DNA from 4 places in the Pedobacter sp. HDW13 genome. Region 3 is predicted to be linked to each of the others. Evidence: riboswitches for the same ligand, from Rfam matches in the RefSeq annotation. Region 3 holds a riboswitch; each other region holds the start of a gene.

Region 1 (8,350 bases), 2.8 Mb from region 3:
GCACTATTAAATTCAAGAACGGTAAATTTTCCATCCTCGAAGCCCATTTTGTATAAAACAGTATTCTGATGCGGAAATTCGGTCATTTCGCTTAGAGGTTTTCCTAGCAGCAGGCATAAGAAAACCCTCATGGCCCTTCCGTGCATGCAAAGTAATACTTTCTGCTCTTCCGGCCGGGTCATTAAAACTTCCATGGGTTGTTTTAAACGTTCATACACATCCTGAACGCTTTCGCCACCTTCAAAATGGGCACTGTAGTTACCCTCCTGCCAGCATTGCAGCATCGAACGAAAAGCTTCGCGTGCCTCCTCTGTATTGGGTTTTCCTTCCCAAATTCCCCAGGCCAGCTCGTCTAAGCCCGATAAACGTTCCCAGGGCAGGTCCGAATCAATAAATTTCTGTACGGTTTGCCAGGTGCGTTTTAAATCAGAAGTGTAGATTTTATCGAAGCCCACATCTTTATACGTTTGATAAAAAGCCTCGGCCTGTGCCCTACCTAAATCATTTAAATCAGCATTTATACCCCTGCCTTGTACTATGCCCTGTCTGTTCAATTCCGTTTCGCCGTGGCGGATGATATAAATTTGCTTCATATTTTATATTTATTGAATGAGCGGGTTTTGAATGATTGAATAAGGGGACGTTAAAGTAATATTCTATTATTCAGTAATTTCACCCTTCAATCAATCATTCATTTAAATTAATTCACTACCGGTAATTTATAATAAGCAGGTTTCTTTTCTTCTTCGAAAACAACATGCTCAAAATCGGTTACCACATTGTATAAAGTGTCGCGCTCTATGGCTTTTCTGCCTACTTGTTTAATCAGGTTTACCAGTTCTTTGGTGCTCATTGCAGGAGTTTGCTCTTCAGCACCGGCCATTGAGTATATTTTTGTGGTATCATCCAATGTGCCGTCAATATCATCTACGCCATAATTCAACGACAATTGTGCTGTTTCGCGACTAATCATCGCCCAATAGGCTTTAATGTGATCGAAATTATCCATATAAATACGGGCAATGGCATAATTCCTTAAATCTTCAATTACCGAAACTTCGGGCACATTACTCATTTGGTTGTGCTGGTTGCGGAATTTTAGCGGAATAAAGGTTTGGAAACCACCTGTTTTGTCCTGTAGCTCGCGAAGTTTCTCCATATGATCAACCCGGTGCCAGAATTGTTCGATATGACCATAAAGCATGGTAGCATTGCTACGCATACCCAGTTTATGCCATTCTTCGTGTATAGCCAGCCATTGTTCGCCTGTACATTTATCTTTGGCAATCTGATCGCGCACCTCAGGGTGGAAAATTTCTGCACCTCCGCCCGGAATAGATTCTAAACCGGCCTCTTTCATCAGGCGCATTCCGGTTGCGTAATCAATTTTAGCTTTCTTAAAAATATAGTGGTATTCTACCGGCGTTAAAGCTTTAACATGCAAATCAGGACGGTATTGCTTAATTGCAGTAAACAGTGCTGAATAGAAAGCCACATCATACTGTGGTAAAACACCGCCAACAATATGCACTTCGGTTACCGGCTCATCATCGTATTTTTTTACAATATCGAGCATTTGGTTCATGGTTAAGGCCCAGCCTTCTTCTTTTTGCTTTAATAGGCGCGAGTACGAACAGAATTTGCAATCGTAAACACAAAGATTGGTAGGTTCTAAATGGAAATTACGGTTAAAATAAGTTTTATCGCCGTGTTTTTGCTCCCTTACAAAGTTGGCCAAAACGCCCAGATAGCCTAATTCTGCGTACTCATAGAGGTAAACGCCTTCATCAAAACTAATCCGCTCTCCCTGAAGAACTTTGTGTGCAATGTTTTGTAGTTCAGTTGATAAGTTGGTATCAGCTAGTATTTTTTCAACCTGATCAGTTGTATTCATTCCTGAAATATTTTGAACAAAAATACAATAATGAGGCGATTTGAAAATCATTTTCTTGTAACAAACCGGTATTTTATTATTTCTCAATACATTATTTGAATGTTAGAAGGATTGATTTTTGAATGAGTAAATATGCATCCTGCCTTAAACATTCAATCATTCAAAATTTAATTGTTTATGTAAGCTATATTCTTCAGGGAAGCTTCCGTGCTAATCCGTGCTTCCGTGGCTCATAAAAATAGGTTGTAAACAAAAAAGCACCTCTTTTCAGAAGTGCTTTCGGGTATGTTTTTCAATGCTAAATATTATCGTGCAGCTGGTACAAACGTTAAAATGATGTTTGCTGTTCTGCCACCAAATTCAATTGGCGATTTTAATACCATTTGGGTGCTCGAAAGTTCGGTTAATACTAAACGGTAACCTTCAGTTACGTTTTTAGCTTTATCACCTTCGTAGATTTTTTTAAACTGGAAAGTCTGATCTTTTGGTGCTGCCGACCAGAAAATAGTCTGCATTACCGATCCGCACGCGCTTGATGCCGGTAAAGTGTACGATCCGTTACCGCTGTTGGTTAATTTCCAGGTACTGCCCTGAAAGCATTTGTACGATTTCTCGCCGAATAAACCTTGCACGGCACCATCAGGTAAACCTTCTAAAGCTACATTGCTTACTACCCAGTCGCGCACTACTGTACCTCTGCTACCGGTAACACCTGCGGTTACCCTTTTTGCAGTATTGCAGCTTTGTAACATTACTAAAGTAGAACATGCGATTGCGATAGCTATAAATAATCTTTTCATTTTAGTTTAATTTAAATTCTGTCAAAGTTGTTACATAAATCTTGCCAAAACAATTACGAAGTTTAAATTAGCTGCAAAATATTAAATTGCAATCTGATATTATTTCGATCAACCCCTATTATCATGAAACCCGAAACCCTTGCTATTCACGCATCTAATCTCGTTAACAGTGCTACAGGCGATGTTACTCCTCCCATTAATCTGTCTACAACTTTTTTTCGCGATGAGCATGGCGGGTACCCTGGAGGCCATATGTATAGCCGGGTAAGCAATCCAAACCGGTCTGCTTTAGAAAACACTTTAGCCAAATTAGAATACGGTGAAGATGCAGCTGCTTTCTCATCGGGCAATACTTCGGGTATGGCCTTGTTTCAGGCGTTAAAAGCAGGGAGCCATATTATTGCACCCGATGATATGTATTGGGGCTTTAAAAAACAATTACTTACCATTTTCGCCGATATACTTGAATTTGATTTCGTCGACCAAACAGACCTGGATCTGGTTAAAGCCTCTGTTAAGCCTAACACCAAACTCATTTGGTCTGAAACACCTTCCAATCCCTTGTTAAAAGTTACGGATATAAGTGCAATAACTAAAATTGCAAAGGCAGCCAATATAACTTTTGCCTGCGACAGTACTTTCGCCTCTCCTATTTTACAAAACCCGATTTTGCTCGGGCTGATATTGTAATGCACAGCAGTACCAAATACCTGGGTGGCCACAGCGATGTATTAGGTGGCGTTTTGATTACAGCGAAAAAGGATGGACTGTGGGATAAAATTAAGAATGTGCAGCAAACCGGTGGTGCCGTTCCATCGCCTTTTGATTGCTATCTGTTAACGCGCAGTATTAAAACCCTGGCATACCGCATGAAAGGTCACTGCGAGAATGGTAAAAAAGTAGCTAAATATTTAAATCAGCACCCGAAGGTAGAAGCTGTTTTTTATCCGGGATTGGAAACGCATCCCCAACATGAAATTGCTAAAAGCCAAATGAAAGATTTTGGTGGTATGATGTCGTTCCTGGTAAAAGGTGGTGTAGAGGCAGCAAGTAAAGCGGTTAATAAAGTGCAGTTGTTTGCGCAGGCTACCAGCTTAGGCGGCGTTGAAAGTTTGATTGAACACCGCTACTCGATTGAAGGACCGGATAGTAAAACACCTAAAAACCTGTTGCGCATTTCGGTTGGGTTGGAACATGCAGATGATATTATTGCTGATTTGGAGCAGGCTTTAAACTAGCATTTAACCCTATAAGGTTTCTAAAACCTTATAGGGTTATCTATAGGACTTAAAAACTATTTCGGGTTACAAACCGTAGTTAATTTAAGCGAATAATTGGCTTCTAAAGGCTCATTGGTTTGCGCTAAACGTTGTGAACCCGTATTGGCCGGACAAGCAATATCGCCTGCGGCATCGTAAACCAATTTGTTGCCGTTGGCCAATAACTCTTTAGGTACATAAATCTGCACTTTAGTAATTGAATAGCCCGAAGGAAAATAGCGAACATAATAACCATCAGGATGTTTGGTCCAGATGCCGCTGGGCACATCGCTTCTTGGAGGTGCCATACCTGCTACAATTGCATATTTCTCCATATCAGCATAGGTGTAATTGCCTGATGCCACCAACTGCCTGATATTGTTTTCGGCTTCAAACACAGCTTTTAAGCCTGATGGCAACTGATCTTTAGCTTTCTCCATTACATCAAAAGGTAAAATACCCAAAGCACCACCTTCTAACTGGGTAAGTTGCTTAGGTGTAAGTAACTTAATGGCAGTAAGTTTAACCTGGCCGCTGTAATCGGCAAATTTTGTGCGGGCAATAATGGTCCACAATAAAACCTGAATATCGTGCTGTTCTACTTCGGGGTGCTTTTCGGCACTCTTTAATATCGATACTACAATTTCTTCTTTGGGTCCTAAAACCGGAGCAAACATGTAGCCATCGCCTTTTGAAGGGGCAAAGGTTCCGGCTTTAAGGCAATAGCTTTTATTGGTCATTTCGTAAAAACCTTCGCAAAGCACATAACCGCCCTCCGGATTTTTAGGTAATAAATATAAAGGCTGAAATTTCTCCTTCGATTTAAAATCGGGCATCATCTCGCCTTCGCGATTCACATCTTCAAAACTGGTGGTAATGGCAGCAGGCTGTTTCAGGAATTTATCAACCCCTAAGGCTTTAGCACCCTGTGCTGTACCCACTTTTAGTAGTTTATCTTTTAAGCCACCAAACTGGGCATTAACGTTATTTAAGCAGGCAACAGTAAATAGTATTGCCAAACCATAGAATTTTACATTTTTCATGATGATTAGATTTAGATAGGTAACACAAACTTAAAGTTTTAACCATTAACTTTATATTAAAATATTTAAGGAGCCTTAATTATTTAAAATTAGCACCCTCATTCACAGTAGCTTGCTTTAAATTCAAAATTTTATTTTGTGGATTAAAATTAAATTCAGACATTTGGAATATTATTTGGCAATAAGCTAAGTAAAAGTCAATCTTCAGAGGTTGATTTATAAAGAAGTGGCGAGAGACTGGCTCCATGACCCACTGGCAACCCTCAGAAAGAGAAGGTGCCAATTCCTGACTGGCTAACACGGTGTTATCTGGTGATATAAATTTTAACTGATGAAAACATTAAATCTTCAATCGCTAAGCGAACCTGGTTCAAACCTTAAAAAAGTAGAAGATCTTTCTATGTCTTTTATGTGTTGCAATATGCAGGCGATTACTTGTATGTGCTGTTGCATACAGTAATTTAAAAATCTTCCCTTTTTGTGTTTTTCAAACTGGAAGGTCCCGCTAAAACGGGATACGCCCACACAGCTTTAACCTTTAGGTTAATCTGATCCCTACAGATTATTCAACATTTAAAAATTTAAGCATTAAAGATTATGTCAACTTCATATAAATTCGAAACTTTACAAATACACGCAGGTCAGGAAATCGATCCAACTACAGGCTCAAGGGCTGTTCCTATTTATCAAACCACTTCATACGGTTTTAAAAATGCTGAGCATGGAGCCAATTTATTTGCTTTAAAAGAGTTCGGTAATATCTATACCAGGATCATGAACCCAACCAGCGATGTTTTCGAAAAACGCATTGCAGCTTTAGAAGGTGGCGTAGCAGCATTAGCAGTAGCATCTGGTCAGGCAGCACAATTTATTGCCTTAAATAATATCCTGGAGGCTGGCGACAGCATTGTTTCTTCATCTCATGTTTACGGCGGTACTTATAATCAGTTTAAAGTAGCGTTTAAGCGTTTGGGTATTCATGTTGATTTTGCTAACCCGGATGTGCCAGAAGAATTTGAAGCTAAAATTACCGATAAAACAAAAGCTATTTATTTAGAGACTATCGGTAACCCGGCATTTAGTGTGCCCGATTTTGAAAAAATTGCGGCTATTGCCAAAAAATATGATCTTCCTTTAGTTGTTGATAATACTTTCGGTGCTGCAGGTTACCTGTTTAAACCATTAGAACATGGCGCTAACGTAGTGGTACAATCGGCTACCAAATGGATTGGCGGACATGGAACCAGCATTGGTGGTGTAATTGTTGATGGCGGAAATTATAACTGGGGAAATGGTAAGTTTCCACAATTTAGTCAACCATCAGAAGGCTACCATGGTTTGGTTTTTAGCGATGTTTTCGGTGTCGACGGTCCTTTTGGCAATATTCAGTTTATTATTCGTGCCCGTGTAGAAGGTTTAAGGGATTTAGGTCCGGCTATTGCGCCGTTCAACTCTTTCCTGTTATTGCAAGGTCTCGAAACTTTATCGCTTCGTGTACAACGCCATGTAGATAATGCTTTAGAATTGGCTACCTGGTTAGAAAATCACCCGGCAGTTAAAGAAGTGGCTTATCCTGGTTTGGCCAGCAGTAAATACAATAATTTGGCAAAGAAATATTTAAGCAATGGCTTTGGAGCAGTTTTATCTTTCGAGTTAAACGGCAGCAAAGAAAGAGCAACCCAATTAATCGATAATTTAAAACTGATTTCGCACCTCGCAAACGTGGGCGATGCCAAAACGCTGATTATCCAGCCATCGGCTACCACACACCAGCAATTAAGCGATAGCGAACAACTGGCTGCAGGTGTTAAACCGAACTCGCTTCGCGTATCAGTTGGTATCGAGCATATCGACGACATTAAGGCCGATTTTGAGCAGGCTTTTGCAGCAATTGGCTTATCAGTAAGTACAGCCAGTTTACAAGCCTAATCCTTTTTTTATTACCATCAGCATTATTTTAGCATGAGCACAGCATCAACATATCAATATAACAAACAATTTAAGCTCGAAAGCGGAAAAAAAATCCGTAACCTGCAAATCGCTTATCAAACATATGGCAAATTAAACACAAAGAAAGATAACGTAATATGGGTTTGCCATGCGCTTACTGCCAATGCCGATGTTTTTGAATGGTGGGAAGGTTTGTTTGGGCAAAACGCTTTATTCAATCCAAACGATCATTATATTATTTGTGCTAATGTTTTAGGCTCTAATTATGGTACAACCAATCCTTTAAGTACCAATCCGGTTAACAGCCTGCCTTATTACTTGTCGTTTCCGCAGTTTACCATCCGCGATTTTGTATCAGCGCACCAGCTTTTAGCGGCGCATTTACAAATCGATACCATTAAACTATTAATTGGTGGCTCGTTAGGTGGACAACAAGCTGTTGAATGGAGCATTATTGAGCCGAATAAAATTGAGAACCTGATTTTAGTGGCTACTAATGCCGTGCATTCGCCCTGGGGAATTGCCTTTAACGAAAGTCAGCGACTAGCCATTACTACCGACCGTACTTTTTATGCCAATAAGCCTGATGGAGGCATTAAAGGTTTGAAAGCAGCCAGAAGCATTGCACTTTTAAGCTATCGTACTTACAATGCCTATGGCAGCACACAGGTAGAAAGTGTAAACGATAAAACTGATAATTTCAGGGCTTCGTCTTATCAGAATTATCAGGGAGAGAAATTAACCAATCGCTTTAACGCATACAGTTATTATTATTTAACCAAAGCAATGGATAGCCACAATGTTGGCCGCAACCGCAAAAGCATAGCTGATGCCTTAAAGCTGGTTAAAGCAAACACACTGGTAATTGGAATCGAAAACGACTTTTTATTCCCGATTTCAGAACAGAAATACCTGGCCGATCACATTACAGGTGCTGAATTTGCCACCATCCATTCTGAATATGGTCATGACGGGTTCTTAATCGAAACCAATACTTTAACCAATATTATCGGAACTTTTATTAAAGAGAGCCGCGATAAGAAAATAATCAAATTACAGCATACTGCATAGAAAGAGTAAAAGCAGAAAGACTTAAGCGTAAAGCTAAATAATAAAGACAAAAACAAATATAAGAACAATAGGATCGGTTAAAATCCGGTTATCTGTATAATCACAAAATAAAAATGAGTAAGAATTTAAAAATCGGTTTATTTGGTTTCGGAGTTGTAGGACAAGGTTTGCTGGACATTATCCAGAGCCAGAACCTGAATCTGGAAATCATTAAAATCGCGATAAAAGATCCAAAGAAGAAACGTACGCTCAATAAAGATTTGTTTACTACCGATCGTAACGAAATACTGAATAATACCGAAATCAATACAATTGTAGAATTGATTAACGATG
Region 2 (8,350 bases), 3.1 Mb from region 3:
ATAGATCCTGTATTCAGCTGTGGATTTCCATAAAACGGAGCGCTAAAAACATAGGTATTAATCAAACGGTAAGGATCTGCATCTTTACCTACTTTAGACCAGCCACCACGTATTTTTAAATAGTTAAGGGCATCGCTTTTAATATCCAAAGCTTCGGTAGCTACAAAACTTCCATTAAACGAGGGGTAAAAATACGACCTGTTTTGAGCAGGCAAGGTAGACGACCAATCGTTACGGGCAGTAATGTTGGCAAAAAGGTAATTTCTGAAACCAAGTTGCCCTGAAGCATACACACTATACGATTTTAAACGTGACAGGTTATTTGATGATACCAATGGATCGCGTGAGTTTTTAAGCGTATAAAGTCCAGCAATGGCCAGTTTAGGTGCACTTTGGTCGTTTTGTTCGATATACTGCCTGCGGATATTCCCCCCACCCAGCAATTCGAGGCTAAAATCATCGTTTAGCTGTTTGTTAAAGTTTAAGGTTGCATCGGTATTGTTTTCGTTTACCGTAAAAGCACTTTCGGTGTACGATCCAAATGGTGTTCCGTTGGTACCATAAGCAATCCGTACTTTACGCCTGTCGTTATAATAATCCGTTCCTGATCTGAAATTTAAATCAAGCCCGTCTATGATTTTATAATTCAACGCTAAACTTCCGATTATGCGGTTCCTGTTTTGCGATACCGTATTCTCGTAAGCTACCCAATATGGATTGCTGTAATAGCTGTTATTCCAGTTAAACGTTTTTCCATTCTCATCCAAATAATTTTTCAACTGGTTAATATCAACCTGACGACCAAACCAGGTAAACTGCAACATGGTACTCGTAGAGCGCGAACCACCTGTACCCGGTAAGTTATCCGAATTAAGTTTACTGTAATTGGCATTAGCCGTTAAAGTTAATTTCGGGGTTATTTTAAGGCTGGTATTCAGCACAAACGAATTTTTCCCCTGTCCCGAATTAGGCACAATACCTACCTGTTTTAAATTGTTGTAAGAGATCCTGTAATCGTATTTTTCTCCGGCATCTGCAATCGATACACCGTTATTTAAGGAATAACCGGTTTGGAAAAAATCGCGAACATTATCCGGATGCGCTTCAAAAGGAACAGCTACACCTTTAGAGAAAAACTGCGGAATTAGCCTGCCATCCAGTTTCGGTCCCCAGCTCTCATCAACCCCGTCATTTAAACCTTTACCAGCACCATCCACATAGCTAAATTTACCTTCAGAACCTTGTCCAAAAGCATTTTGATATACCGGAAGGGTAAGCAGGCTTTCTAAAACCGCGTTCGAGTTAACGGCAATTCCCAATCCTTTTTTCGATTTACCGGTTTTGGTTTTGATGAGGATTACGCCTGCTGCAGCCCGCGATCCGTACAATGCGGCTGCATTTGGGCCTTTAAGCACACTCATTGATTCAATATCTTCAGGATTGATATCCGAAATGGTATTGGCATAATCCCGGGCACCGGCCGAGTTTAACTGCGAGTTATCAACCGGAATTCCATCTACCACAAACAGTGGCTGGTTGTTACCGGCAATGGAAGTTTCACCCCTGATTACCACGCGCGACGACCCCATACTTCCCTGGCTATTGGTTACCCTTACACCGGCAATTTTACCAGCCAGGGCATTAACCAGGTTCGATTCTTTAGCTTCGGCCAAATCCTGCCCCTTTAATTCCTGAACGGCATAACCCAGCGATTTCTTTTGGCGCGATATACCTAAAGCAGTAACTACAACCTCATCAAGCGACTGATCGCTCGATTGCAATACCACAGCGATAGGACTACCTTTAACAACAGGTATTTCCTGGGTTTTAAAGCCAATGTATGAGAATATAAGGGTAGCTTTTTCGGGTGCGTTAATGCTAAAAACCCCTTTACCATCGGTAGTGGTAGCTTGTTTGGTTTCTTTGATCAAAACAGAAACACCCGGCAGGGTTTCGCCCTCGGCCGATTTTACCGTACCTGTAACAGGTACATTTTGCGCAAGTAACTGCTGCGCCGTAAAGAGCAGCAAAATAAACGCTATTGATTTAATTTTTTTGAACATCTTGTGTTGTAATAATTAGTTAATGGAGACAATAATTTGGGCAATACCTTTCCACCACGGCTATAAACCGTATTTTTTGTTTAAAAAATGAAAGGATTGGTTAGCTTAAAAGCCCGTTAAAATGAATGCATCTTAACAGGGCATACGCATTCGGAAATACCTCGTTTGGTTTAAATAAATAGATTTTAGTACGTCTGTTTTTTTCATCTGGAAATGATCATTAGTAAATAAGTTACTTTCAAAAAAGCCCGGGTACAAAAAAAGCACCTCAACCAAAAGTCAGAAGTGCTCCATATTAATAAGGATAACGCAAACTGCTGACTTAACTACCCCAGATTCATCCGGGATGGAATTAGCACCATTTCTAAAACTTAGATGGTTGCTAAGGCTTCACAGGGCCATTCCCTCCGCCTTTCTTGATAAGCATTTTTAAATAACTGGGGCAAAGGTATAATTAAATCCAGTAATTCTATAGTTTTTATATATTTTTTATCTGAAAATTTTTTCTTGCCAAATACGAGCCGTATATTTGTCGACCAATTTAGTCGATTAAAACACATCCCAATGAATCTGAAATCAATTTTCACAGCCGTTTTGACCATATCAACTACCATATCCTTTGCACAAGATCAAACCGTATTGGCCAATCATACAGGGGTAAAAGCCCATAAAGAAAAGTCTAATGCCTTTGTAGCACTCGGCAGCTGGCGCGGAGTTGCCAAAGTAAAAGAAGGATTGGAAATCCCTTTCAACTTTGATATCAACGAAAAAAATGGTCAGCAGAAATTATATTTCCGCAATGCCGAAGAAAGTTTTGAAGGCGGTTTAGTTAAACAAACTGCCGATTCGCTTTTTGTCAAACTCGATCAGTTTGATAACGAACTGGCATTTGCCATAACTGGCGATCAGCTTACCGGCACATTAAGAAAACAAGGCCAGACCGGTAAACCTTTGGCCATTGTAGCCGAGCGTAAAAACTACCGTTTCGAAACAGACGGTAAACCTGTAACAGCCAATTACTCCGGAAGCTACGATGTGGTTTTCAAATCGCCAAATGGCAAGGACGAAAAAACAGTAGGTTTATTTAAGCAAACAGGCAACAAACTTACCGGTACTTTTTTACGTGTAACCGGCGATTCGCGCTACCTGGAAGGCGTGGTAGAAGGTAACGAATTTCAGTTATCAAGCTTTATTGGCTCCTCTCCTGCTTACTACAAAGGCACTTTCCAGTCCAATGGCACTTTAAGCGGTGAAATCTTAGGTGCAAGAGGAAGTCAGCCTTTTACAGGTGTTAAGAATGCCAACGCTGCCCTGCCCGATGCCTACAAACTCACCTACCTGAAACCGGGTTATAAAACCCTCGATTTTAGTTTCGCAGATGTTAATGGAAAAAAGATTTCGTTAAAAGATGAAAAATACAAAAACAAGGTAGTTGTTTTAACCATCACTGGCAGCTGGTGCCCCAATTGTGTAGATGAAGCTACCTTTATTGCCCCTTGGTATAAAGAAAACAAGAAACGTGGTGTAGAGGTTATTGCCTTACATTACGAACGCTCTACTGAGCCAGAATATGCTAAAAAAGTAATGAGCCGTTTCCGAGAGCGCTTTGGTATCGAATACGATCAGGTTATTGCCGGTACAGCCGATAAACAAGTGGTAGCCGAATCCTTACCTGCATTAGATTCGTTTGTATCTTTCCCTACTACCATTATTATCGATAAACAGGGAAATGTTGCCCAAATACACACCGGCTTTAATGGTCCGGCTACAGGCAAATTTTACGACGAATTTAAAAAAGAGTTTAATACCGAGATTGATGCTTTATTGAAGAAGTAAATGCAATCTAAACCTTTGTTCCCTGGTTAATTAAAAGTACTAAGCCGTAGCCACCATCTTTTTGTAATCGCGTGGGGTTACACCTTTGGCTTCTTTAAAAAACCGGTTAAAATTAGACAGACTATTAAAACCACATTCGTAAGCCAGGTTACCGATTTGCCTTTCGCCATCGGTAATCAGCTTGCAGGCATGGCCAATACGTACTTCATTTACAAACTCAACAAAAGTTTTTTGGGTGCGGCTTTTAAAATAACGGCAAAAAGCCTGTTTATTCATGTTAATCAACGCGGCAACATCGTCCAGTTGCATATCGGTAGCAAAGTTTTCAAACACATACTTAAATACCTTATCCATCCTGTCGTTATCTTTTAGCTGGTAGGTATTGGTATAACCCTGACTGGCCAGTAAATCGTACTCTTTGGTATGGCTCAATACCTCGAGTATTTTAAACAGCGAAATCATTTTCGGAAAATCTTCTTCCTCTTTTACCAGCTGTACCAGGAGTTTTTTTAACTGCGATTTGGTTTCCCCATAAAACTTCATTCCCCGACCGGCTATCTGCAATACCGCTTTCATTTTCTGCATATTACCCAGCTGTGCCAGCAATTCGATCAGCTTATCCGGATTAAAAAATACCGAAATAGAACGCGCGTGTTTCTGGTTTACCTTATCGTCAAAATAGGCTTCGCGGTTGTACCAAACATGCGGAATATTGGAGCCAAGAAAAATCAGCTCACCTTTTTCAAAATTTTCTATACTATCGCCAATAATGCGTTTGCCTTCACTTTCAACCATGTAGGTAATCTGACATTCGACATGAAAATGAAAAGCTGTAGAAAAGTAAGGCTGATCTATTACCTTCGTTTTAAAGATCTCATTATCCAAACCTTCCAGTATTTTAGCAAAAACCGGTTTCATAAGGGCATTTTTATATAGTTTATATTTGGTTAGGTCAATACCACGCCAAACACTGCTTAAGTGAGCAGATCCTATTTGGAGATAACAACCTTGAGTCAAATATACGCTACATTATCAAAATAAAGCAAACAAAGTATAATACTTGCTAAAATAACATCAAAAATAGCAAACAGAGCTTTAGAATTTAGTCTTTCTTCGGCCTAACTTTGAGTAATTACCCATACTAACCAAATCAATAAAATGAATCCGTAACCCGACAAGGTTAAAAATTAAGGATATAAAATGAACCAAAATTTACATCAAAAAGTAATCCTGTTAACGGGCGGCGCCGATGGTATTGGCTGGGAATGTGCCAAAGCCTACAGTAATGCAGGTGCCATTGTTTGTATAGCAGATAAACACCCCATTACTGAACAAAAATTAAGCGAACTGGCTAAACCTAATACTTTTATCCAATGCGATGTAAGCCAGGAAGCAGCAGTACAGGCTGCAATAGAAGCAGTGATTACCAAATACAACCGTTTAGATGCCATCCACAACAATGCAGCTATTGCCAGTCCTTCAAAACCTTTACATCAAACCAGCGATAGTGAGTGGGATTTGTTAATGAACATTAACCTGAAAAGCATTTTATTTACCACCCGCCACGGGCTGCCACATTTAAAAGCCTCAAAAGGAAACATCCTCAGCACCAGTTCGCTGGTGGGCAGTATTGGTCAGGAAAACCATGCCGCTTACGTGGCTACCAAAGGCGCTGTAAATGCCTTAACCAAAGCCATGGCTTTAGATTATGCTCCCTTTCAGGTGCGGGTAAATGCCGTTTCACCTGCAGCCATCAATACGCCAACACTACAAGCCTGGAGCAACGAACAGCCCAACAAAACAGATTTAGAACAATACCTTAACAAATTACAACCCTTAGGTAACATGCCCTATGGAGATGTAATTGCCGATGCCTGCGTATTCCTGCTGAGTGATGCAGCACGCTTTATAACCGGTACCATTTTGCCGGTAAGCGGTGGTGCAGAATTAGGTTACAGAACCATTATTTAAAATATGATCCATAAAATTAATATACTCGACAAAAGATTTGAACTGGCTACAGGTGCTGGTAGTGATGCTATACATAAAGATCCGCAATACTCTTATGCGATAGCTCAACTGGGCGATGATAGTGGCCTTACCGGTAATGGCCTGGCTTTTACTTTAGGCGAAGGCAACGACCTGGTTTGTAAAGCAGCTTCCTTTTACGCCGATAAAATAAAAGGTAGCGATATTGAAGAGCTGATGGCCGGTTTTGGCCAAACATTTAAAACCCTCTCAAACGAGCAGCAATTTAGATGGCTAGGTCCGCATAAAGGAGTGGTACATTTGGGCTTAGCCGCTGTTACCAACGCGTGTTACGATTTGTGGGCCAAAAAACGTGGTGTGCCGCTTTGGAAATTATTGATTGATTTAACACCCGAACAAATTGTAAACACGCTCGATTTATCGTACCTGGAAGATGTATTGACCAAAGACGAAGCAATTGAGCTTTTGCAGTCCCAAGTCGATTCGAAGAAAGACCGTGAGGGCATTTTAGCAACGGGTTATACCGGTTACGATACCTCAGTTGGCTGGTTTAATTACGACGACGAAAAAGTACGCGAAAACTGTAAGAAAGCTATTGATAATGGTTTTACCGCCATGAAATTAAAGGTGGGTTCTGCCGATCCGCAAAGAGACATACGCCGAGCCAATATTGTGCGCGAGGTAGCGGGCGAAACCTCGAAGGTAATGCTCGATGCCAACCAGCAATGGACTTTACCCCAGGCCATTTCTATTTGCAACGAGCTCAAAAACATGAATCCTTATTGGGTAGAAGAACCTACCCATCCCGATGATGTTTTAGCACACCAAACGCTTGCCAAAGCCATTGCACCAATAAAACTGGCATTGGGCGAACATGTACCTAACCGCATCATCTTTAAAAACTACCTGCAAACTGGCTGCACAGGTTTCGCCCAGGTTGATGCCGTGCGTGTAGGTGGAGTTAGCGAGTTTATTACCATTAGCTTAATGGCTAAAAAATTCGGTATTCCGGTGGTGCCGCATGTTGGCGATATGGGTCAGCTGCACCAACACCTGGTACTGTTTAACCACATTGCCATGGGACACGAAGCTTTATTTTTAGAGCATATCCCACACCTTAAAGCACACTTTGTTAATCCGATTAAAATTGAAAACGGCGTCTATGTTACCCCTCAGGAAGCCGGATCGAGTTGCGATTTAAAATAAACAGCCCATGATTAGTACTATAGATATTGTTATTACCATTGCCTATATCCTGTTTATTGTAACCATAGGTTTATGGAGCGGACGCCGGAAAAAGGAAAAGACAGAAAGTTCATCCAACGATTACTTTTTGGCTGGCAAAACCCTAAAATGGCCTATGATTGGCCTGGCCTTATTTGCCACCAATATTTCTTGTTTGCATTTGGTTAGTCTGGCTCAAAGCGGTTTCGACAGTGGTTTGCTGAATGGTAATTTCGAATGGATGGCTGCCTTTACACTCATACTGCTGGCTTTGTTCTTTATTCCTTTCTACATCCGATCGGGCGTAACTACCCTACCCGATTTTTTAGAAAGGCGTTATAATAAAGCTTGTCGCGATTGGCTGGCCTTTGTTTCCATTATTTCGGCCATTATTATTCACATTGCATTTTCTTTTTTAGCAGGTGGTATTGTACTCGAAACACTTTTCGGCATCAATATGTACACCAGCATTGTGGTTATTGCCGCACTTACCGGGCTCTACACCATTATTGGTGGTTTGCGTGCAGTGGTGGTTACCGAATCCATCCAAAGCGTAGTACTAATCGCGGGGGCACTTATTATTACCTGGTTCGCGTGGAACAAGGTTGGCAGTTGGGATCATTTAACCACCGTTTTGCAAAACAATCAGGCTGCTGATAAATTAAGTATGATAAGGTCTGTAGGCGATAAAAGTGGCCTGTCATGGGTGGCCGTATTTTTAGGTTATCCTATTCTGGGCATCTGGTACTGGTGTGCCGATCAAACCATTGTACAACGGGCTTTAGGTGCAAAAGATGAAAACCACGCCAAAGCCGGAGCACTTTTTTGCGGCTTCATTAAAATTTTACCCGTTTTTATTTTCGTATTGCCCGGTTTGTTTGCCTACGTATTATACAAAAGCAATGCAATAGATTTAAGCAGCTTACAGCAAACTGGCGCCAACGGTGCACAAACCTTAAACACCAAAGGCATTTATACCTTAATGATTACCCAGTTACTGCCTAAAGGTTTGGTAGGTATTTTGGTAGCGGCCTTATTATCGGGTTTAATGAGCCAGATTGCCGGAGCATTAAATTCGATTGCCACGCTAAGCAGTTTCGATCTGTATAAAAGATATCAACCCAATGCGAGTGATGCCAAACTGGTAACTGTAGGGCGCTTATCCGCTGCTATTGCTCTACTTGTTTCGTTTGTTCTGCTGCGATTTCTTAACCAATATACCAGTTTATTCGAAGGCA
Region 3 (8,350 bases):
ACATTTTTACGTTGAATAAAACCAATAAAATCTCTAAAATCATTATCGGTAATGGTAAAGATGTTAATATTCTGTTCTACAAAGTTTGCGCTATATCTGCTCGTTAATACATTAAATACATAATCAGAAAGTACTTTTTTGCTCACCAGGTTACTATAAAATTTATTGTATCCGGTAGTGTCCAGTTTTACGAAAACATCTGGTTGTATACCACCAATTGGCTTAATTTTTTTTACGGGCTGTGTATTTACGCCTTCTGCTTTCTCAATCGAATCCTGAAAAGAAGTGCGGTCGCCGGTTAATTCTCCATCCATCATACGCTCATCCAGTTCGTGTTTGTAAGCATCATAACCTTTTTTGTAAGATTTTTGGATGCTGCGACCTGATGGTGTGTAATAGCGGGCAATGGTAAGATTTAGCGCAGAACCATCACCAAAAGCAAACTGTTCCTGTACCAGGCCTTTGCCAAAAGAGCGACGGCCTACAATTATGCCCCTACCTAAGTCCTGAATCGCACCAGCTACAATTTCACTTGCGGAGGCCGTATTTTCGTTAATCAGCACCGCCAGCTTACCATTTTGAAAGGCACCGGTTCCGGTCGAAAAATAATCGGTACGTGGCTCATGCTTGCCCTGGGTATAAACAATAAGCTTATTTTCGGGCAAAAACTGATCGGCCAGGCCAGTAGCTGCAGTAAAATAGCCACCGCCGTTATCACGCAGGTCGAGGATCAGCTTTTTCATGCCTTTCGCTTTCAGGCTGTTGGCCGCTGAAGCAAAATCGTTATCGGTATTGGCACCAAACTTACTGATGCGTACGTAGCCTGTTTCGCTGTTAATCATATACGCCGCATCAATACTGCTAATATTTACCTTGCCACGGGTAACCATAATGCGGTTGCTTTGTGTTAAGCCCGGATGTAATAAAACCACGCTTACCCCAGTTCCTGCACGCCCTTTAAAGCGGCCAGTTAGCTGGTCTTTGGGTAAATTTCTTCCGCTAACTACAGCAGTATCAATGCTCAGGATTTTATCGCCCAATTTTATGCCCGCCTGGGATGCTGGTCCGTCTTTAACAACGCCCGTAACCATCATAGTGTCGTTAAGCATGTAATACTCTATGCCAACCCCCTCAAAGTTTCCCTCCAGGTTATCGCTCATATCCTGTGCATCGGTTGGCGGCAGGTAAACACTATGCGGATCTAACTGATGTAAAACACTATCAATAGGTAAATTTTGAAGCGAATCGGTATTGATATCATCAACGTAGTTGCCGTTAATGATGTGAAGAATTTCGTTTAATTTCTCGTCGCTGTTGCTGGCTAGCTGTGGACTTTTTTTAACGCCAAAGCCTTGATCTTTGATAAATTTTATGCCCAAAAACATACCTGCTATTAAGATTACAGAATAGCTTATAGCGATCAGTATATTATTACGGGTATTTTTTTTCATCAGCGTTACTGCAAATTTATGAAAATTAGCGGGTTGATATATTTTTTAACTGTATTTTCTTGTCTTTTGTTTATAATTTTTAACATAAATTAACCATAACAAAGGCTGAATTGAATTTTATGAGATATATTTTTGAATTTTTAAAGGTGTATTTAGAAAGAATTTACCGAATTTTATCAAAATTAAATTTATGAACAGAGTTACCGAGCAAGAATCTAACTACAGCCACATCGATAAGATGTCGGTGTTGGAAGTCTTGCAGGGCATTAATAACGAAGATAAGACTGTAGCTTTTGCTGTAGAAAAATCTTTGCCTCAGATCGAAAAATTAACTTCGGCAGTTGCCGAAAGAATGAAAAAAGGTGGTCGTCTTTTTTATATCGGAGCGGGTACCAGTGGGCGTTTAGGTGTGGTAGATGCATCAGAATGTCCGCCTACCTATGGTGTGCCTTTTGATTGGGTTGTAGGCATTATTGCCGGTGGAGATACCGCTATCAGAAGGGCTGTAGAATTTGCAGAGGATGATGCTGAACAAGCCTGGGAAGATTTGCAGGAGTTTAATATTAACGAAAAAGACTGTCTGGTTGGCCTGGCTGCATCAGGGACTACTCCTTATGTTATTGGGGGCTTAAATACGGCACGTAAACATGGCGTTTTAACGGGTTGCATTGTTTGCAATACCGGCGGACCAATTGCTGCAGAATCTGACTTCCCTGTTGAAGTGGTGGTTGGCCCTGAGTTTATTACCGGTTCTACAAGAATGAAATCGGGAACGGCACAAAAACTGGTTTTAAATATGCTTAGTACTACGGTTATGGTACAGTTAGGACGTGTGGTTGGTAATAAGATGGTTGATATGCAATTAACCAATCATAAGTTGGTAGATCGTGGGACACAAATGGTTGCTGATGAGCTGCACATTGGCTACGAAGAAGCTGCTGAGTTGCTGAACCGCTACGGAAGTGTACGTAAAGCTGTAGAAGCCGGACAACATTAACAAATGATTGAAGGATGGAATGACAGAATTGGAGATGGGCTTAAACATTCACTCATTCAAAATTCGTTCATTCAAAATTAAATTAATGACTGAAGGGTAGAATGATTGAATTGGAGATGGGCTAAGAACATTTACTTATTCAAAATTCACGCATTCAATAATTAAAAACTATGCACGAGATTGAGCCTTATTACCAGTGGCGAGACGATTATATTTCGGCTGAAGATGAACGTTCACCGTTTTATAATACCGAATATTCTGAGCTTTACTTCGATAAGCAGATTTATAACTTTTTACTTCACCCACAATGGGATGAATTTGGATCGAGCACACTGTACATGAAGGTGCTGTATGCCGATTACGATCGCGGTTATGCCATAATAGAGTTTATCGGTGAGTGGAACGATGCCATCAACAACGATATTATGTTGCTCAAACGCGATGTGGTAGAGTTGATGATGGATGAAGGCATTAATAAATTTATCCTCATCGGAGAAAATGTGCTCAATTTCCATGCTTCTGATGATAGCTATTACGAAGAGTGGTTTCAGGAGGTGGAAGATGGCTGGATTGTTGGTGTGAATTTTCAGGAACATGTAATTGCCGAGTTTCGCGATAACAACATCGATTATTACATTAACTTTGGCGGCGATTTCGATAATCTGCCTTGGCGTACATTAAAGCCACTGCAGTTCTTTAAAAAAGTTGAAGAATTGCTGACAAAAAGATTGAACTAAATGTTTATTTTTATATAATTTAACACGCAAAAAATTAAAATGGAACAACAAAATTATCAATATCAGGACAACAGTGTTTTTGTACAGGAAAAATCTGTGTCTAAAAAATTCTTCGCTAACGTTTTCTTATGGATGTTCGTTGCATTGAGTTTATCTACAGTAGCTGCTTATCTTTTCGGTACCAACGAGCAGTTAATGCAGTATCTTTTAAATATTAACCCTGCAACAGGCAAAGTTAGTATGTCTATATTTGGTTATATAGCCATGTTCGCTCCGCTAGGCCTGGTTTTATTAATGGGCTTTGGTTTAAGCCGGTTATCATTACCTGCTTTAATAGGCGTATTTGTGCTTTACTCTGTATTAACCGGAATTAGCTTAAGCTTTATCTTGTTAACATATACTTCAGGTTCGGTAGTAAGCTGTTTTGCAGGTGCAGCCGGAATATTTGGAATTATGGCATTTATGGGTTATACAACCAATATCGATCTAAGCAAATTTGGTCCGATTCTGATGGTTGGGGTAATTGGTTTAGTAATTGCCAGTGTAATTAATATGTTTATTCAGAGCGAACAGTTCAGCTTGTTTATGGCTTTTATTGGCATTGCAATATTTACTGCATTAACAGCTTATGATGTGCAAAAGATTAAAAGAATTGGCGAAGGTATTGAGGCCAGCGGAGAACAGGTTCTTCAGATTGAATCTAAGAAAATGGCGATTGTAGCTGCGTTATCTTTATACCTGGATTTCTTAAACATCTTCCTGTTCTTACTACGCATTTTCGGAAGCAGAAAATAAACGGTTTAAACAGAACAATATTCTTAAGGCTGTGCAGTTTTGCATGGCCTTTGTAATTTTATTTGGCCACAAGGCGATAATTTTTGGAAATGATGCCGCTTTGTTGCATTTTTGTATGCTTATTAAGAAAGACGGAGGGATTAGACCCAACGAAGTCTTAGCAACCTGTGCCACACAAGGTGCTAAATTCTATTCTGCAAATAGCGGAAACAGATAAGTTTAGGATTACGATTCACGTACCAACTTTTTAGATAAGCCATTAATTTAGGAAACAAGTATGAAGTATTAAGACAATTTTGCCTTTACTTTTTGCTGCCACCTAATAAAAAGTGAGTTATCAATATTTCAACGCTTGATACTTGCTACTTGCTACAACAACAACAATGAGCATTAGAGAAGAATTAGAAAAACGTATTTTGGTGATTGATGGTGCAATGGGTACCATGATTCAGCGATATACCCTAACCGAAGAGGATTTTAGAGGGGAACGCTTTAAAGATCATCCCTGTGATGTAAAAGGCAATAACGATTTGCTTAACATTACACGCCCCGATATTATCAAAACCATACACCTCGAGTACATGGCTGCTGGTGCCGATATTATCGAAACCAATACCTTTAGTACACAGCGAATTTCGATGGCCGATTACCAAATGGAAGACCTTTCTTACGAAATGAGTTTTGAAGGAGCAAGGGTAGCCAAAGAAGCGGCCGACGAGTTTATGGCGGCTAATCCCGATCGCAAGTGTTTTGTTGCAGGTGCCATTGGCCCAACCAACCGTACCCTTTCTATGTCGCCGAATGTTAACGATCCTGGTTTTAGGGCGGTTTATTTTGATGAATTAGAAGCAGCTTATTACGAGCAGGTTCGTGGGTTGGTAGATGGTGGCTCGGATGTGTTGTTGATCGAAACCATTTTTGATACCCTAAATGCAAAAGTGGCTATTGTGGCCATTAAAAAATACGAAGAAGTAATTGGTCGTAAGCTCGAGATTATGATCTCGGGGACCATTACCGATGCTTCAGGAAGAACATTGTCGGGCCAAACGGCGGAGGCTTTCTTAAACTCGGTAATGCATGCCAAACCATTAAGTATCGGTTTTAACTGTGCATTGGGAGCTAAAGAAATGCGTCCGCATATCGAAGAGCTTGCCGCAAAAGCAGGTTGTTATGTTTCGGCTTATCCAAATGCAGGTTTACCCAACGAGTTTGGAGCTTATGATGAACAACCACACGAAACCGCTCACCTGGTTGATGATTTTATTGCATCAGGCTTTGTGAATATTGTTGGTGGTTGTTGCGGTACCACACCTGATCACATTGGTTGCATTGCTAAAAATGCCCGGAAAGCTGAGCCTAGAAAATTACCTGTGCTCGAACCTCATATGCGTTTAAGCGGACTTGAACCTGTAACCATTACCCCAGAAAGTATTTTTGTAAATATAGGCGAAAGAACTAATATTACCGGATCGCCAAAATTCTCGAAACTGATTTTAGGTGGCGATTATGAAGCTGCTTTAGCAGTTGCATTACAGCAGGTAGAAGGTGGCGCGCAGGTTATTGACGTGAATATGGATGAGGGGATGCTTGATTCGGAAGCAGCCATGACCAAATTCCTGAACCTGATTGCTTCTGAACCTGATATTGCCAAACTACCCATTATGGTCGATTCATCAAAATGGTCCGTGATTGAGAATGGCTTAAAATGCCTGCAAGGCAAGGGGATTGTGAACTCTATTTCCTTGAAAGAAGGCGAAGATAAATTCCGCGAAAGTGCCCGTAAAATTATGCAGTATGGTGCTGCGGTTGTGGTAATGGCTTTTGATGAGCAAGGACAGGCCGATAATTACGAACGCAGAAAAGAAATTTGTAAAAGAAGTTACGATATTCTTGTAAACGAAATCGGTTTCCCGGCAGAAGATATTATTTTCGACCCGAATATTTTAACCGTGGCCACCGGCCTGGAGGAACACAACAATTACGCAGTCGATTTTATTAACGCCACCCGCTGGATCAAAGAAAATCTGCCTCATGCCAAGGTAAGCGGTGGGGTTTCGAATATTTCGTTCTCTTTCAGGGGTAACAATGTGGTTCGCGAAGCCATGCACTCTGCATTTCTTTATCACGCCATTCAGGCAGGTTTAGATATGGGGATCGTAAACGCCGGTATGTTGGAGGTTTATCAGGAAATTCCACCCGAATTATTGGAAAGGGTAGAAGATGTATTGTTAAACCGTAGGGAAGATGCCACTGAGCGTCTGGTAGAATATGCCGATACCGTAAAATCGAAAGGGAAAGAGATTGTTAAAGATGAGGAGTGGAGAAAAGGATCGGTTGAAGAAAGGTTATCACATTCATTGGTAAAAGGTATTGTAGAATATCTGGATGACGATGTAGAGGAGGCCCGCCAGAAATATGCCCGCCCGATTCAGGTAATTGAGGGGCCATTGATGGATGGGATGAATATTGTGGGAGATTTATTTGGTGCAGGTAAAATGTTCCTGCCTCAGGTAGTAAAATCGGCTAGGGTAATGAAAAAAGCCGTTGCATACCTCTTGCCTTTTATTGAGCAGGAAAAACTCGATAATCCCGATCAGGATCAGAATTCATCGGCAGGTAAGGTTTTAATGGCCACGGTAAAAGGCGATGTGCACGATATCGGAAAAAACATTGTGGGTGTGGTGCTGGCTTGTAACAACTTCGAAATTATAGATATGGGTGTGATGGTTCCTGCACAGGATATCATCAAAAAAGCCAAAGAAATAAATGCCGATATTATTGGTTTAAGTGGCTTAATCACCCCTTCCTTGGATGAAATGGTTCACTTTGCCAAAGAAATGGAGCGCGAAGGTTTTACTATACCTTTAATTATTGGTGGTGCAACTACCTCACGTATTCATGCTGCTGTAAAGGTGGCACCAAATTATTCGGGTCCGGCCATTCACGTATTGGATGCATCCAGAAGTGTTACGGTTTGCAGCACTTTGATGAATCCCGATACCAAGGATGAATATGTAGCCGGTATTAAAGCCGAATACGATAAAGCGCGTGAAGCACATTTAAACAAACGTTCGGATAAGCGCTTTAAAACACTGGAAGAAGCCCGAGAAAATAAATTTAAGATAGATTTCCAATCCAACCTACCTGTTCCTGAATTTATTGGAACGAAGGTTTTTGATAATTACCCATTAGAAGAACTGGTGCCTTATATCGACTGGACCCCGTTTTTCCATACCTGGGAACTTCGTGGCAGTTATCCCAAAATTTTTGACGATAAAAACGTTGGCGACGAAGCCAAAAAGCTTTTTGATGATGCACAAACTTTGTTAAAAAGAATCCTTGACGAGAAATTGCTAACGGCAAGAGGCGTAATCGGTTTCTGGCCAGCAAATGCAGATGGAGACGATATTCAGTTAACAGTTGGCAGTAATCAGCTGGTAAATAACTCCGAACTGAAAACTGAAAACTCCCAACTGGTAACCATACATACCCTCCGTCAGCAGGCCGAGAAAGTAGACGGACAACCTTATTATGCCTTGTCTGATTTTATTGCACCGAAAGAAAGCGGTATTCAGGATTATTTTGGTGGCTTCGCCGTAACAACGGGTATTGGTATTGATGAATTAGTAAACGAATTTGAAGCTAACCACGACGATTACAATAGCATTATGGCTAAAGCACTGGCCGATCGTTTAGCTGAAGCTTTTGCTGAGCGCATGCACGAGCGTGTACGTAAAGAGTACTGGGGTTATGCCAAAGATGAAAATCTAAGCAATCAGGAACTGATTAAAGAAGAATATGCAGGTATACGTCCGGCACCGGGTTATCCGGCTTGCCCAGAGCATACCGAAAAAGGAACTTTATTTACTTTGCTCGATGCGGAAAATAAAATCGGATTACGCTTAACCGAAAGCTATGCCATGTATCCAACGGCAGCCGTAAGCGGTTTTTATTTCGCACACCCCGATTCGAGATATTTTGGTTTAGGTAAAATTACCAAAGATCAGATTGAAGATTATGCCATCAGAAAACATATGCCTGTTGAAGAAGTGGAACGGTGGTTAAGTCCAAATTTAGCTTATTAACATTGTTGCTTTGTCATCCTGATCCGATAACTATCGGATGTAACCAAGGATCTCTTAGCAAGAACATATATTTGATTTTGCAGTTATAAAAGAATAATAACTGCTCCCATGTTAGAGATGCTTCGTTAGCGCTCAGCATAACAACAAAAAACTGGTTATGAAGATTACAGACCATATAAAAAACGCAAAGGGTAAAACCTTGTTCTCTTTCGAATTATTGCCACCAATGAAGGGGCAGAGCATCCAGTGGGTTTACGATGCCATCGATCCTTTGCTGGAATTTAA
Region 4 (8,350 bases), 2.0 Mb from region 3:
CTGTTATTGCCAGGCTGCGACAAATAAAATCAAAACCTCATTTTTCAGTGGTTTGTGTTAGCACAAACCACTGTTAAGCATAAAATCTTTTCCCAAGGGCAAGCTCCATTGCCAGTTTACCTCGCTAACTGTCCAAGTCAGCCGGCAATATGCCTGTTTCAATATTTTATTGCTGTTTTTTGCCCGTTAATGCAACTAGTTTTGGCTATACATTTAATAGGAAAGACTAAATAGACCATTAAAAGCAATAAAATCATGAACGAATTATCAATTAAAAAACAAATAGGCCTTTGGGGTAAAATAACAATGTATTTTGTTGTATTTCTGCTAAGCGGTTTGGGTGCTGCACAGGCTACTGAAATTAATTTAACCGATAGCAATACTTTAGTTAGCAAGCCATTGGTGGCGCTAAAGCATATAAAGGCAGGCGTACTGGATGTGGGTTACGCCGAGGCCGGCCTGGCTGATGGGGAAACAGTTATCCTGCTTCATGGCTGGCCTTACGATATAGACAGTTATAGTGAAGTAACAGGCATTCTTGTTGCAAAAGGCTATCATGTATTGGTGCCCTACCTAAGAGGTTACGGTACAACGAAGTTTCTTTCTGCAACTACTCCCCGCAACGGACAACAAGCAGCAGTTGCGGTAGATATTGTGGCCTTTATGGATGCTTTGAAAATTAAAAAAGCCATTTTGGGTGGTTACGACTGGGGAGCTCGTACAGCCGATATCATTGCAGCCATCTGGCCTGAACGTGTTAAAGGATTGGTTTCGGTAAGTGGTTATTTAATTGGTAGCCAGGCTGGAAATTTGGCTCCTTTGCCACCAAAAGCTGAGCTGGCCTGGTGGTATCAATTCTATTTTGCAACGGCACGAGGTGCGGCGGGTTATGCAGCCAATACCAAAGCCTTTAATAAACAAATCTGGCAGCTGGCCTCACCAAAATGGAGCTTTAGCGATGCAACCTATGCGGAATCGGCCAAAGGGTTCGATAATCCTGACCACGTACAGGTGGTGATCGATAACTACCGTTGGAGATTGGGCTTAAGTAAAGGAGAAACTAAATACGGTGTACTTGAAAAGAAACTGGCTACCTCACCTACTATTTCGGTCCCCACAGTAACCCTTGAGGGAGATGCCAACGGGGCGCCGCATCCAGATCCGGCACAATACGCTAGTAAATTTACAGGCAAATATGTGCACCATACCATTAGCGGTGGCATTGGGCATGTGCTTCCTCAGGAGGCGCCACAGGCTTTTGTCGATGCCATTATTGAGGTTGCAAATCTGGCCCGCTAAGCATCCCTTCATCCTTAATTATCCGCGATGGATAAAAATCAGATCCACAATCATTGCTTTTCGGGCAGTAATAAGTTCATCAAAAGCATTATCTGTGAGTTGAAATAACTGCTTGTACAAAGGAGCCATAATGAGGGGATAAGATAATAGCGAAAAAAGGTTCATCAGGAATTGGTAGGGAGGCATCGTTTTAACATTGCCCGAGTCCATTTCTTGTTGCACTTCGTTTAAAAAGCTTTCAACAGGACCTGAATCGATATTTCCAACCAGTTGCTTTCCGAGTGTGTTGATTTCGGTTACGAGAAAAGTTTCCTGATAGGGGAAAGCCATCATATCCTTTAAAAATACTTCAATCAGAAATTCAACCTTTTGCCTGAATGGTTTAGCAGAAGCCATACATGCGTTAAGGCGTTCGCTCAGCCCTTGCATCGCTTCCTGAAAAACAGCTGCAATGAGTAAATCCCTCGAGCGGAAATAGTAGTGCAGTGCGGTACGGTTTACTCCAGCCGCATCGGCAATTTCCTGAGTGGTGGCATGCAATTTACCTTCGGCAAAAATGAGCCTTTTGGCGGTGTCTTTAATTAATTGTTCGGTTCCGGTATTTTTAAGTGGCATGTTATTGTTTAATCGCTGTTAATTTAAATTAATGTAACTGTTTATACCAATCTCTTTGATAAAATATTCATCATGAGAGATCACCAACAGTGTGCCTGCATAATCTTTTATGGCCGCAGTAAGTACATCCAGGCTCTTCAGATCCAGATTATTAGTCGGCTCGTCCAAAATAAGCATGTCGGGTTTGAGGTTACTTACAGAAAGACAGCACAGCGCGAGCTTCATTTTTTCGCCTCCACTCAATCCCACACATTTGCGGTCAAAAGAGGCTGCATCAAATTGCGAATGCACTAAAAATGCTCTGATTTCGTGTTCCTGCAATCCAATCGAATTATATTCTTGTATCTGGTCGTAAATGCTTAGCTCTGGCTTAATCATCGCATAATCCTGATCGAGGTAAAGATAGGAAAAATCGGTAGCGCTGTAATTTCCCTGGATGGGTTGCAGCTCTCCAGTTACGATTTTTAGTAAGGTGCTTTTGCCCGAGCCATTTGCTCCTTTAATCTGCATCCTTTCGCCCGATCGAAGCTGGAAACTGATTCCTTCTTGCAGCAAAGGAATGGTATATCCGAAGTTAATTGCTTCGGCATCGATCAGTAATTTTCCATGGTGTATTTCGGATGCCATGATGTTGATTTTTAACACCTGATATTGTTGAATTTGCGACCGCGTTTCCTGCATGTTTTCCTGTAAGCCCGTTATTTTTTCATGCTGGGCATCAAGTACTTTAGCCGTACTCCGTTCCGATTTACTTTTCAATCCGCCGGCAATAATGCGGGGAAGCGAGTTGCTTTGTCCGGCGCTTTTACCACGCTGCTCTTGTTTTTGGCGCTGGTAGGCTACATCGCGTGCTTTCTTCTCTGTTTGTTTAAGTGTTTTGGCCTGTTCGTTAAGCTGTGCATGCAGGGCATTAACCTTTTCCAGCTTTTGCTGCTGATAAAATTCAAAATTGCCACCATAAACCTCAATGCCTTTTTTACTCAGCTCGAGGGTTTTATTCATCAGATTAAGCAAGCTTCTGTCATGACTCACCACCAAAATGGTTGCCTTGCTCTGCGCTATAAATTGATATAATTTTTTTCGGGTTTGGATATCCAAATGGTTGGAAGGTTCATCTAGCAAAATCAGCTCTGGTTGGTGCAGGTTTATGCTGGCCAGGAAAATTTTTGTTTTCTGTCCTCCACTCAGGCTGCCAAGTAACTGATCGGTTGATAAATGTTCTAGTCTCCATTTTTTTAATGCCTGACTTACTTTCTGCTCAATTTCCCAGTCATCATTCAGATCGGTAAAATGCTGCGGATCGGCATCACCAGCCAGAATAGCTTGCAGGGCTTTTAGCTTTTGATCGATGCCAAGTGTGCGGGCAACGGTATACTGGTCGTATTCTCCTAAATGCTGCGGAATGTACCACGGCTTTTCAGGGGTGATGATTTCGCCTGAACCGGGTTGCATAGCACCTGCAAGCATTTTGAGCAAGGTTGATTTGCCTACGCCATTAATGCCCACTAATGCCGCTTTATCGCCGCTGGCAATGTTTAGCGAGAGGTTATTGAAGAGTTGCTCGTTATCGGGATGGGTATAAGAAAGGGATCGGATGATTAAACTCATAGCTAAACATTAGGCAATTGAAAAATATTTACGGGTGTAAAGGTATTATTCTTTTTTGTTTAACAAAAATGTTTAATAAGAATAATTTAGAATCGTATTTACTAATAAGCAGAATATGAGTTGATTAAATCTTAATATACTTCATAACATAAGGTGCAACACTTCGTTGCTTTGTTTATTAAAATGAAAGAAGGTAGGTGGGGAGATATGCTTTTATAAGGCAAATTAAGCGTAAGCCTGATTATTTTTAATAAAGTATACTAAATTGGTAGACTTTTTATATATTTGGCCAATCACCAAATTCTCTTGCCGAATAGCCTGGTGATTTCAGCAATTCATAAAAATAACATCCTGGTTGTGCAATGTGTGGCGCTTTATGTAATGGTGGAAAATTCATTCAGCACAGATGGCGTACAATCCAGGATGTTATTTAAGCTTTTCACAAGATACGATTAAGCCCTCATTACTATCCGATTATCACAGAAAAAATAAATACTATAAAATCTATAGGTTTAATTGGTTTTTAATATTTTTTGTTTTACCTTTACAGCATCTAGTAATTCCACCAATAGTAGATAATTTATACAGAAGAAGGGAGAGGGAGCCTCATCGATCTTCTAGCAACTTTTCAGTAATGAAATAAGTGCTTTACTCATTCCGGAGGTATTCCGGAAAAATAAATTTACTGCATCTAATAATTCCACCACTAGTAGATGATTTATACAGAAGAAGGGAGAGGGAGCCTCGTCGATCTTCTAGCAACTTTTCAGCAATGAAATAAGTGCTTTACTCATTCGTCCGAAATTTTTCGGGGGAAAAATAAATTAACTAAGATATGAAAACACTTAAACTACAAAACTCCTGCTGTTGTAAATAGCATTTACAGTTTCAAACATGCTTTTCTTTTTTGATTAAGCGGCTGGTAATTTACCAGTCATGGAAATGGTATGTCTGCTCCACAGGGTTTTAAAACAGAATTACTAAACTAAAACCATAAACATGAACTTTAAAAACTATCTACCCACACTAAAAGGCCTCTCTTTGGGACTATTGATCAGTAGTTCGGCCTTTTCGGCAACAGTTAAACCACCCGCAGCCTTTATTAAAGAAGGAATATGGCGCGGTGTATTTACGGTGAGCGAATCGGCTGTTCCATTTAATTTCGAATTTAAGGGCAAAGATCCTGAACACGCTGTTTTTACTTTGATAAATGGCACCCGTCGCGATGATTTCCATGTGCAGCGTCTTGGAAAGGATTCGATTTTCGTTAAAATGAATACTTACGATGCAGCCCTGGTGGCCAAAATAGAACCCAATGGTACATTAAGTGGTGAGTATCGGAGTTTGGTACCAGGTTTCAGGGGGAACTCTCTGCCATTTACGGCCGAGCCTGGTAAAACCTACCGCTTTGTAGAGCCCGGTAAAGATGTAAAACCTACTGCCGACCTATCGGGCAAATGGGAACTTAAATTATACAGTAAAGAAGCTGTTCCTGCATCAATTGCGGTGCTGAAACAAAACGGGAATAAGCTTACGGGCGTAATTATGACGGTTGTAGGCGATAGCCGTGAAATTGAAGGCACCATACAAGGAAATGAGTTCGCTTTATCGGGCTTTACCGGTCCAAGTCCTTTTATTATTAAAGGAAAAGTAAATGAAGATGGCACGCTATCAGGAGATCAGGGTTTTGGTATCTATAAAAACATCAAGTTCGATGCCACTAAAAACAACGATGCCAACCTGCCTGATCCCTATAAATTAACCTTTTTAAAAGAAGGCTATAAAAAACTCGATTTCACTTTTCCTGATCTTAAGGGTAAAGCCGTTTCGCTGAGCGACGATAAATACAAAGGCAAAGTGGTAATTGTAGAAATTGTGGGTACCTGGTGTCCGAACTGTACCGACCAGACTGTTTTTCTTTCGCCCTGGTTTAACAAAAACCAAAAACGCGGAGTAGAAGCCATTGCCATTGGTTTTGAACAAAAAGACAGTCTGGCCTATGCCCAGTACACGCTCGGAAAGCTGAGAGATAAATACGATATCAAATACGATATCCTATTCGGTGGGCTGGCCGATAAGAAACTGGTAGCACAGAAACTGCCCGCACTCAACAAATTTATTGCTTTCCCAACTACCATTATCATCGATAGAAAAGGAGAGGTACGCGAAATTTACACCGGTTACACCGGCACGGTAACAGGTAAATATTACGACGATTACGAGAAGAAATTTAATCGCGTACTAGACGAACTGATTGCCGAACCAGCACCAGAAACTGCTGCAGTAAACAAGAATGAATCGATAAAAGGAAAATAATCATTAAAAAACCAAAATAAAATGAGCGTACATAAAATTTTTAAAGGAGCAGTTTTGCTCAGTTCACTGTTTATTGGTGGACAGGTTTTGGCCGATGGTGTAAAACCGGTAGCTGTAGAAAAAACAATAAAAGAAGGGGTTTGGCGCGGTGTATTTAATGTAAGCGAAACCCAGGTGCCTTTTAACTTCGAATTTAAAGGCAAGGATTTCGAACATGCTACTTTTACCCTGTTAAATGGCACCCGTCGCGATGATTTCCACGTAAAACGCATTGCACCCGATTCGGTATTTATTAAAATGAATACTTACGATGCAGCCCTGGTAGCCAAAATAAATGATGATGGTACATTATCAGGCGAGTATCGCAGTTTGGTGCCGGGTTTCAGGGGCAATTCGCTTCCTTTTACTGCCGAGCATGGCAAAAAGTACCGCTTTGTTGAGCCGGGTAAAGATGTGGCACCGGCGGCCAATATATCGGGCAAATGGGAGCTTAAGTTCTATTCAAAAGAACAGGTGCCTAACAAGGTGGCGATACTAAAACAAAACGGAAACAAGCTAACCGGGGTAATTATGCAGGTAACCGGCGATAGCCGCGAACTGGAAGGTACTGTACAAGGTGATGAGTTTGTGCTTTCGGGCTTTACGGGCCCAAGTCCTAAAATTTACAAAGGTAAAATCAATCCTGATGGTACCATCAGCGGCGTAATTTCGGCCGGAATTTACGATAATACCAAATTTGATGGTGCAAAAGACGATAAAGCCGAATTGCCCGATCCCTACAAAATTACATTCTTAAAAGAAGGTTATAAAAAGCTCGATTTTACCTTCCCTGATCTTGCCGGGAAATCGGTTTCGCTAAGCGACGATAAGTACAAAGGTAAAGTGGTAATTGTAGAAATTGTGGGTACCTGGTGCCCGAACTGTACCGATCAAACGGTATTTCTTTCGCCATGGTTTAACAAAAACCAGAAAAGAGGAGTAGAGGCCATTGCCATTGGCTTTGAACAAAAAGACGACCTGGAGTACGCCAAATACACACTGGGCAAACTGCGCGATAAATACGATGTAAAATACGATATCCTTTTTGGTGGCCTGGCCGATAAAAAACTGGTATCGCAGAAATTGCCGGCACTCAATAAATTTATTGCTTTTCCAACTACCATTATCATCGACAGAAAAGGCGAAGTACGCGAAATTTATACGGGTTATACCGGCACCGTTACCGGAAAATACTATAAAGAATACGAGAAAAAATTTAACGCTTTGTTAGATGAACTGATTGCAGAAGATGCTACGGCTACTGCCTCGGCAACAGGCGATAAAAACACGCAAAAAAGCAAATAATCATATCCTTACGCCGGTTAAGCTGATGGGTTAACCGGTATTATCTAAAAAATATAAATCCAAAATGAAACTAACATTAACCATTTCGCTATTAACCCTGGCCTCTTTAGGCGCTTTATCACAGTCGAACCGCTTTGCTGCGGCAAACCACAACGGATCTGCATCAAAGAAAATAATTGTTACACCTAATCATGCTTCAAAGGCGCAATCGTTCAAAGTAGATAATGCCAGCAGCAAACTAACCTGGTTGGCCAAAAAAGCTACTGGCGAACACAGTGGCAACGTAAAAGTGAGCGAAGGAACATTTGTAATTGATGGTACAACACTTAAATCAGGCAGTTTTACCATCGATACCAAATCGATTACCGTAACCGATGTTACCGACGCCACCACAAACGGAAAGTTGCTTGGGCACTTAAAAAGCGAAGATTTTTTCAGTACTGAGAAATTTCCGACTTCAACTTTTGTAATTACATCTGCCAAAAAAGGAAGTGGCAACCAGTATAGCTTAACCGGTAAACTAACAATTAAAGGCATTACCAACGAGGTAAGTTTTCCGGCGGCAATTGATGTTGCTGGTAAAAAGTTAACCGCCAAAGCTAAAATTACCATCGATCGTACGAAATATGATATCAAGTTCAGATCAAAAAACTTTTTCGAAAACCTTGGTGATAAAGTAATATACGATGATTTTGATATCGATGTAGCCTTAGTGGCGAATGCCGGATAATAAACCAACCTAAACTAAAACGCTTAATAAGAAAGGCTGTATTGTTGCCGGATCGTTATGGCGAAGCCGATGGCTCAAAGCAAGTTCACAATACAGCCTTTCCAATTTAAAACAAACTGCCAAACGATTTTATAAGCTTAATCAGGGCTAAAAGAAACAGAATTGAACCGATGAAAAAAAGAAGTGCTATCATCATACTGAGCTTTATTGCGCTGTTGCTTACCCAGGCAGCTTTTGTTGGAGGCGGCGTAAGCGAAATCCAAACCAAAGAAGAACTTGGGAGCAGTTTATTTTTCGATAACATCCTTTCGAAAGACAGAACCATTAACTGCTCATCGTGCCACAGGCCCGAATTTGCCTTTGCTGATACGGCCACTTTTAGCATTGGTATTGGCGGTAAACTAACCGCACGCAATTCGCCCGGTTTAACCAATTTAT

What was found. Region 3 has a riboswitch for S-adenosylmethionine ahead of metH (methionine synthase). Riboswitches for the same ligand answer to the same signal wherever they lie in the genome.
Region 1: another riboswitch for S-adenosylmethionine. It lies ahead of G7074_RS22830 (O-acetylhomoserine aminocarboxypropyltransferase/cysteine synthase family protein); the one in region 3 lies ahead of metH (methionine synthase).
Region 2: another riboswitch for S-adenosylmethionine. It lies ahead of G7074_RS25065 (SusC/RagA family TonB-linked outer membrane protein); the one in region 3 lies ahead of metH (methionine synthase).
Region 4: another riboswitch for S-adenosylmethionine. It lies ahead of G7074_RS20040 (peroxiredoxin); the one in region 3 lies ahead of metH (methionine synthase).

Annotation. Positions count from the first base shown of each region.
Region 1 is NZ_CP049868.1:5,473,041-5,481,390, reverse strand. It holds gene G7074_RS22855 (histidine phosphatase family protein) at 1-593, opposite strand, end outside; gene mqnE (aminofutalosine synthase MqnE) at 701-1,894, opposite strand; gene G7074_RS22845 (hypothetical protein) at 2,200-2,694, opposite strand; partial or broken gene G7074_RS22840 (PLP-dependent aspartate aminotransferase family protein) at 2,818-3,932, shown strand; gene G7074_RS22835 (hypothetical protein) at 3,989-4,996, opposite strand; SAM riboswitch class I at 5,210-5,320, shown strand; gene G7074_RS22830 (O-acetylhomoserine aminocarboxypropyltransferase/cysteine synthase family protein) at 5,594-6,925, shown strand; gene metX (homoserine O-acetyltransferase) at 6,959-8,017, shown strand; gene G7074_RS22820 (homoserine dehydrogenase) at 8,131-8,350, shown strand, end outside.
Region 2 is NZ_CP049868.1:6,035,250-6,043,599, forward strand. It holds gene G7074_RS25065 (SusC/RagA family TonB-linked outer membrane protein) at 1-2,063, opposite strand, end outside; SAM riboswitch class I at 2,383-2,489, opposite strand; gene G7074_RS25070 (peroxiredoxin) at 2,628-3,899, shown strand; gene G7074_RS25075 (AraC family transcriptional regulator) at 3,939-4,817, opposite strand; gene G7074_RS25080 (SDR family NAD(P)-dependent oxidoreductase) at 5,100-5,870, shown strand; gene G7074_RS25085 (enolase C-terminal domain-like protein) at 5,874-7,094, shown strand; gene G7074_RS25090 (sodium:solute symporter) at 7,102-8,350, shown strand, end outside.
Region 3 is NZ_CP049868.1:2,709,470-2,717,819, forward strand. It holds gene G7074_RS11530 (S41 family peptidase) at 1-1,451, opposite strand, end outside; gene murQ (N-acetylmuramic acid 6-phosphate etherase) at 1,642-2,448, shown strand; gene G7074_RS11540 (hypothetical protein) at 2,619-3,185, shown strand; gene G7074_RS11545 (Bax inhibitor-1/YccA family protein) at 3,225-3,980, shown strand; SAM riboswitch class I at 4,097-4,200, shown strand; gene metH (methionine synthase) at 4,364-8,065, shown strand; gene metF (methylenetetrahydrofolate reductase [NAD(P)H]) at 8,223-8,350, shown strand, end outside.
Region 4 is NZ_CP049868.1:4,735,475-4,743,824, forward strand. It holds gene G7074_RS20025 (alpha/beta fold hydrolase) at 256-1,299, shown strand; gene G7074_RS20030 (TetR/AcrR family transcriptional regulator) at 1,318-1,914, opposite strand; gene G7074_RS20035 (ABC-F family ATP-binding cassette domain-containing protein) at 1,933-3,522, opposite strand; SAM riboswitch class I at 4,100-4,205, shown strand; SAM riboswitch class I at 4,238-4,348, shown strand; gene G7074_RS20040 (peroxiredoxin) at 4,522-5,838, shown strand; gene G7074_RS20045 (peroxiredoxin) at 5,860-7,182, shown strand; gene G7074_RS20050 (YceI family protein) at 7,247-7,912, shown strand; gene G7074_RS20055 (cytochrome-c peroxidase) at 8,083-8,350, shown strand, end outside.